DNA from 3 places in the Mesorhizobium sp. CNPSo 4684 genome. Region 2 is predicted to be linked to each of the others. Evidence: predicted binding sites of a transcription regulator. Region 2 holds the regulator's gene; each other region holds the start of a gene.
What was found. Region 2 encodes PhoB, which activates phosphate uptake and scavenging genes when phosphate is short. Its sites were predicted from a motif close to TGTCATNNANCTGTCAT; they were not measured.

Region 1 (2,267 bases), on a different contig from region 2:
TGTGACGACGCTCCTGGGCAATGTCACCGGCGTCGATCGTGCCGGCAAACGCGTGCTGCTCGAGGACGGCAGTTCGGTTTCCTATGACACGCTGGTGCTCGCCACCGGAGCGCGCCACGCATATTTCGGCCATGACGAATGGGAGCCTTTCGCGCCCGGGCTGAAGACGCTTGAGGACGCTACCACCATTCGCCGGCGCATCCTGCTTGCCTTCGAGCAGGCCGAGCGCGAGACCGATCCGGCCACGCGCCAGGCGCTGCTGACGCTGGTTATCGTCGGCGGCGGCCCGACCGGCGTCGAGCTTGCCGGCACCATTGTCGAACTCGCGCATGAGACGCTGCGCGGCGAATTCCGCACCATCGACACGCGGCAAGCGCGTGTGGTGCTGGTCGAGGCCGGCGACCGCATCCTGGCCAATTTCGCGCCGGTACTGTCCGACTATGCGCGCAAGGCGTTGGAGCGGCGGGGCGTCACGGTCGAACTCGGCCGCGCCGTCACGCGGCTGGATGCCGAGGGCGTCGTCTTTGGCGACACGCATCTGCCGGCAAGGACCATCCTCTGGGCCGCCGGCGTCGCCGCTTCGCCCGCGGGAGAATGGCTGGGCGCGCCGGTCGACCGGGCGGGCAGGGTGATGGTCGAACCCGATCTGACCGTGCCGGACAGTCCCGAGATTTTTGTCATCGGCGACACCGCGCATGTGTTGCGGCCGGATGGCAAGCCGGTGCCAGGCGTGGCGCCCTCCGCCAAGCAGGAGGGCAAGCATGTCGCCGCGACGATCAAGGCACGGCTGGCAGGCGATAGCGCGCCGCGTCCTTTCCGCTACAAACATGCCGGCGACCTGGCGACGATCGGCAAGTGGGCAGCCGCGATCGATTTCGGCTGGATCAAGCTTACCGGCTGGTTCGCCTGGTGGCTGTGGGGTGTGGCGCACATCTACTTCCTGATCGGCTTCCGCAACCGGCTGTCGGTATCGCTTAGCTGGCTATGGATATATTTCACCGGCCAGCGCAGTGCGCGGCTGATCACCCAGGGCGACGACGACAAGGGCTGAGGTCTTCTCTTCGGCCACGGCAATTCATCCAGCCGTCACCTTTTGCTGATCGACTGACTTCCCGATGGACATGGCCGGTTTTCGGCGCGAAGGTTTCGGCGGGGCTGGAATATTCACGTCGCTGGGAAGGAAAACCAATGTCGCCTTTGCTCCACCCCGTCTCCCGTCGCGGTTTTCTTGCCGGCGCCGCTGCCAGCGGAGCGCTGATCATGCTGCATCCGTTCTCCGCCCGCGCTGAGGCCAATCAGGCGCATCTGAGGATCATGGAGACGACGGACATCCACGTGAATGTCCTGCCTTACGATTACTACGCCGACAAAGCGAACGACACGATGGGCCTGTCGCGGACGGCCTCGCTGATCGCTGCGGTGCGCCAGGAAGCCACCAATGCGATGCTGATCGACAATGGCGACCTTTTGCAGGGCAATCCGATGGGCGACTACATCGCCTACGAGAAGGGACTGAAGGACGGCGACCTGCATCCGATCATGAAGGGCATGAACCTGCTCGGCTATGAATGTTCGACGCTCGGCAACCACGAGTTCAATTACGGCCTGTCGTTCCTGGACAAGGTTCTGGCCGGGGCCAATTTTCCGTTCGTCTGCGCCAATCTGATCCGCGGCACCGAGCTCGCCGCCAACCCGCGCGACGACAAGCTCTATCTCAAGCCGTACGTTATCCTGGACAAGAAGATCAAGGACGGGTCGGGCGCAGAGCAGCCGATCAAGATCGGTATCATCGGCTTCGTGCCGCCGCAGATCATGGTCTGGGACCTGAAGAACCTGGAAGGAAATGTCCGGACGCGCGACATTGTCGAGGCGGCCAAGGCCTGGGTGCCTGAGATCAAGGAGGAGGGCGCCGACATCGTCATTGCGCTCTCGCATTCGGGCATCGATATCAAGCAAGGCGACGGAATGGAGAACGCCTCGTTCTTCGTTGCCGGCGTCGAGGGCATCGATGCGGTGTTCACCGGCCATCAGCATCTCGTCTTCCCCGGCAAGAAGGATTTTCAGGCGCTTGATGGGGTCGACACGGAGAAAGGCACGCTGCAGGGCAAGCCGGCGGTGATGGGCGGCTTCTGGGGCTCGCATATGGGCCTGATCGACCTGCTTCTGGAACGCGACGGATCGACATGGCGCGTGGTTTCGGCGACCTCGGAGGCACGGCCGATCTACGAACGCGTCGACAAGGCAAACAAGCCGACGGTGGCGGACGA
Region 2 (2,267 bases):
GCTGCAATGGCGCCAGCCTGAGCGCTACCGCGACAATTTCATCGCTATCCTGCTCTCGCACGGCATCGGAATGGGGCTGGTGCTGAAGGGCGAATTGTTCACCGGCACCCATTCGTCGGGCGGCGAGTTCGGCCACATGATCCACCGGCCCGGCGGCGCGCTGTGCCGTTGCGGGCGGCGCGGCTGCGTGGAGGCCTATGCCGGCAACTACGCCATCTGGCGCAGCGCCAAAATGATGAGCGAGGATGCCGAACCGGTCGATGTCGGCGACGCCGACATGCGGGCGCTCGCCGCACGTGCCCGCGAGACCGATGGCCCCGAGCGCGAAGCCTACCGCAAGGCCGGCGAGGCGCTCGGCTTCGGCCTCGGCAGCCTGTTCGCGCTGATCGATCCGGCACCTGTCGCCATGGTCGGAGTCAGCGCCGCCGCGTTCGATCTGATCGAACCGGCATTGCGCGAAGCGATTGCTCAGACCGCCGGCGGCCAGCACTCGAAATCGATCTCCTTCGACACCGAGCCCAACGAACTGCCGCTGATCCGCGAAGGCTGCGCCATGCGCGCGCTCGGCTTCGTCGACCAGGAGATTTTCGCACCAGGGATTCAGGCGAAAGCGGGCAAGCATGTCGCCTGAGGGGCCGGCAACAGCGCGGCGCGCCTAATCTTCCCGGATGGCGTAGCCGGCGCCGCGGATGGTGCGGATGACGTCGGGCATGCGGCCATTGTTGACCGCCTTGCGCAGCCGGCCGACATGCACGTCGACCGTGCGCTCGTCGATATAGATCGTCTCGCCCCAGACATTGTCGAGCAGCTGGCTGCGCGAGAACACGCGGCCGGGATGGCGCATCATGAATTCGAGCAGACGGAACTCGGTCGGTCCGAGCCTGATTTCGCTCTTCTTGCGGTAGACGCGGTGCGATTCACGGTCGAGCACGATGTCGCCGACCTTGAGCACGCTGGACAGCACTTCCGGCTTGGCGCGGCGCAGCAACGCTTTCACGCGCGCCATGAATTCCGGTGTCGAGAACGGCTTGACCAGATAGTCGTCGGCGCCGGTGGACAGGCCACGCACGCGGTCGCTCTCCTCGCCACGCGCGGTCAGCATGATGATCGGCAGCCGTTCGGTCTCGGGCCGCATGCGCAGCCGCCGGCAGAGCTCGATGCCGGACACCGCCGGCACCATCCAGTCGAGCACCAGAAGGTCTGGCACGTTTTCCTGCAGCCGGATTTCGGCCTCGTCGCCGCGCGTCACCACCTCGACCTGGTAGCCTTCGGATTCGAGGTTGTAGCGGAGAAGAACGCCCAGCGGCTCCTCGTCCTCCACGACCATGATGCGTGGCGCGATCATCAGCAGTTCACCCTTGTCAGGCCGAAGTGGCCATCGCCGTCTCGTCCTGCTTCGGGCGATTGGCGGGCAATTGCTGGCCGGTCAGCACATAATACGCATTTTCAGCGATGTTGGTGACATGATCACCGATGCGCTCCAGATTCTTGGCGCAGAACAGGAGATGCGTGCAGGCGGTGATGTTGCGCGGGTCTTCCATCATGTAGGTCAAGAGTTCACGAAACACCGACGTGTATTTGACGTCGATACGTTCGTCCTCATTCCTGAGTTTCGCCAGGGCTGCGGCATCCGCGGCGGCATACTCCTCGACCACCCCTTGCACCTGGATCAGCACCAGCTGCGCCATCGCGTCGATGGAGTGCGAGAGGTCGCGCGGCGTGACGCTGAGGCCCACTGTGCCGACACGCTTGGCGATGTTCTTGGCGAGATCGCCGATGCGCTCGAGGTCGCCGGCCATGCGGATCGAGCCGACCACGGCACGCAGATCGTTGGCCATCGGCTGGCGCTTGGCGATGAGCGTAATGGCGCGATCGTCGAGTTCCCGCTGGCGCGCGTCCATGATGGCGTCGTCGGAAACGACGCGCTGCGCCAGCGCATTGTCGGAATTGAGCAGCGCTTTTGTCGAGCCGCTGACCATCGACCCGGCCAGATCGCCCATGTCGCGGATCAGCTTGCTGATCTGGCCCAACTCTTCATCGAAGGAGGCGACGGTATGTTCACCCATGATCCTGATCCTCGTGCCTGAAAATTCAACCGCTGGACGGCTCAGCCGAAGCGGCCGGTAATGTAGTCCTGGGTGCGCTTGTCGTCGGGGTTGGTGAACATCTTGTCGGTGGCGCCCTCCTCGACCAGGTAGCCGAGGTGGAACATCGCCGTGCGCTGCGACACGCGCGCCGCCTGCTGCATCGAGTGGGTGACGATGACG
Region 3 (2,267 bases), on a different contig from region 2:
AGTCACGAACCCCGGCAGCCTTCACTACTGCCTACTGCCTACTGCCTACTGCCTCACGCCGCAAAGCGCTGCGCTTCGCCGCCATAATAGTTGACATAGCGGGCGCCGATTTCCTTGACCGGCATCACCACGAACACATCGACGGTAGAGAATTCGCGGTCGATGACGCAGCCGTCGCCGATGCGGGCGCCGACGCGCAGATAGCCCTTGACCAGCGGCGGCATGGCCGCGATCGCCGCCTTGGCGTTTACCGCCTCGATCGGCATCAGGTCCATCGAGCAATAGCGCCCGGACACAGCCCGCACATCCCAGGCTGAGTTGGTGCGGCAGTGATGGGCAAGATAGGTAAGCGCCTCGGCATGCGCCGCCGGCACCGTGCCGTGGAACGAGGCACAGCCGGTCATCACACCGATCTCATAGTGCTTGATATAGGCCCAGATGCCTTGCCACAGCGCCTCGATGGTGCGCTTGGAGCGGTATTCCTTAAGAACGCAGGAGCGGCCGAGCTCAAGGAAGCGCTGCCCGGGATGACGGGCAATCAGCTTTGTCAGCTCGAACTCGCCTTCGGAATAGAAGCCGCCGGCGGTCGCTGCGATTTCTTGCCGCAGCAGCCGATAAGTGCCGACGATGCGGCGATGCTCGGGTCCGGAAATCGAGGTGTCCAGCACCAGCAGATGGTCGCAGAGCGGGTCGAAACGGTCGGCGTCGCGCCGATCCTGTGCCTGGAACAGGTCCTTCCTGGCGCCAAGCTCGTCATAAAATACCCGGTAGCGCACTTCCTGCGCGGCAGCGACCTCGGCTTCGTTGCGGGCAAGCCGCACTTCGAGATTACCGATCCGGCCCAGCGGTGCGCCTGTTGCGACGGCATCGGCGTTACGCGCGGCGAGCAAAGCACCGCCTGCGTTGGGCCGAGTGTCACATTCCGGCATAACTGTATGCACGAGTGATTCTCCTTCGAGCCATCCCTCTTGGCACGGGGATACGGTGTAGGTGCAACAGGATTGTGACAGTACCGTGATACGGCGCAGCGGGCAATACTTCGTCGGCTGGCGAAAACCCTCAACCGGCTACCTTACGTGACGGCAAAGAGCACGTTGGGGCGGCCTCAGGCGGCCACCTGGCCTTCGACGGCATGGACCAGCGCGTCGGGGTCCAGCGGCTTGGTGACGAAACCGCTGGCGCCATGGGCAAGCACTGTGTGGCGGGTCTTTTCCTGGCTGTCGGCCGAAAGCACCATGATCGGAACCGGCGGCACGGCCATTTCTTCCTCGTGGCGGCGGATGGCCGCGATTGCGTCCAGCCCGTCCATAACCGGCATGTGCAGATCCATCAGCACCACGTCGAAACGGTGTTTCAGCCCGGCTTCGGTGATTGCCTCGACCGCGGCCTTGCCGTTGCCGACGACTTTGACCCGATGCCCTGCCTTCAAAAGCGTGGCGCGGGCCAGCATGGCGTTGATGTCGTTGTCTTCGGCGATCAGCACCGACAGGCCCTGCTGGCGCCCGCCAACAGCCCGATGCGACGACGCCCCGCTTTTTTCCGGCTTCGTGGGCAGGGGCAAAGCAGGGGCATGGCTGGTCAACAGCACGCGCATCAGCGTTTCGCCGCGCACCGGCCTTGCCAGGAAGGTGGCGTAGCCGCTGGCGCGGAATTCGCCAAGCATGCCGCGGTCGGTCGGCGCGATCAGCGTGATCGCCTCGCAATCGGCAAAGCCGCTCTGGCGCAGGCGCTTGAGCAGCCTGCCGTCGCTGTCTTCCATGGCGGCGTCGATCAACAGCGCGTCGCAATGTTCGGCGAAAGGCGTCGCCTGGGAAGCGGTCGCGGCCACATCGACGGCGCCGCCATGGGCGCGGATGGCACGGGCGATAGCATCAGCCTCTACAGCGTTCTTCGACACGATGACGGCGCGCCGGCCGACGAGGATATTCTGCCGGTTCTGCGGCGCTTCGGTCGCCCCTGTGGCCGGGATTTCGAAGACGAATTCAGATCCCTCGCCAAGCCGGCTCGACACCGAAATGGCGCCGCCCATGGCCGTCGCCAGGCGCCTCGATATGGCAAGGCCGAGGCCGGCGCCGCCATGGGTGCGGGTCGAGGTGCCGTCGGACTGTTCGAATTCCTCGAAGATGCGCTCCATGTCCTCTTCGCGCAGGCCAGGGCCGGTGTCGGCGACGGTGAAGCAGATGCGGTCGCTGGTCTCGGTGCGGGCCCGCGCGACCGAGACCAACACGCCGCCGGTGTCGGTGAACTTGATCGCGTTGCCGATGAGG

Region 1: AC04SG_RS04005 (bifunctional 2',3'-cyclic-nucleotide 2'-phosphodiesterase/3'-nucleotidase) is a predicted target of PhoB. The motif match lies at 1,074-1,090, and genes of this name have one in related genera.
Region 3: olsB (l-ornithine N(alpha)-acyltransferase) is a predicted target of PhoB. The motif match lies at 993-1,009, and genes of this name have one in related genera.

Annotation. Positions count from the first base shown of each region.
Region 1 is NZ_JBWLUX010000003.1:186,252-188,518, reverse strand. Features, by position in the region: gene AC04SG_RS04010 (NAD(P)/FAD-dependent oxidoreductase) at 1-1,051, shown strand, start outside; gene AC04SG_RS04005 (bifunctional 2',3'-cyclic-nucleotide 2'-phosphodiesterase/3'-nucleotidase) at 1,189-2,267, shown strand, end outside.
Region 2 is NZ_JBWLUX010000039.1:37,731-39,997, forward strand. Features, by position in the region: gene AC04SG_RS28180 (ROK family protein) at 1-631, shown strand, start outside; gene phoB (phosphate regulon transcriptional regulator PhoB) at 656-1,345, opposite strand; gene phoU (phosphate signaling complex protein PhoU) at 1,362-2,066, opposite strand; gene pstB (phosphate ABC transporter ATP-binding protein PstB) at 2,108-2,267, opposite strand, start outside.
Region 3 is NZ_JBWLUX010000007.1:159,147-161,413, forward strand. Features, by position in the region: gene olsB (l-ornithine N(alpha)-acyltransferase) at 54-929, opposite strand; gene AC04SG_RS08500 (response regulator) at 1,106-2,267, opposite strand, start outside.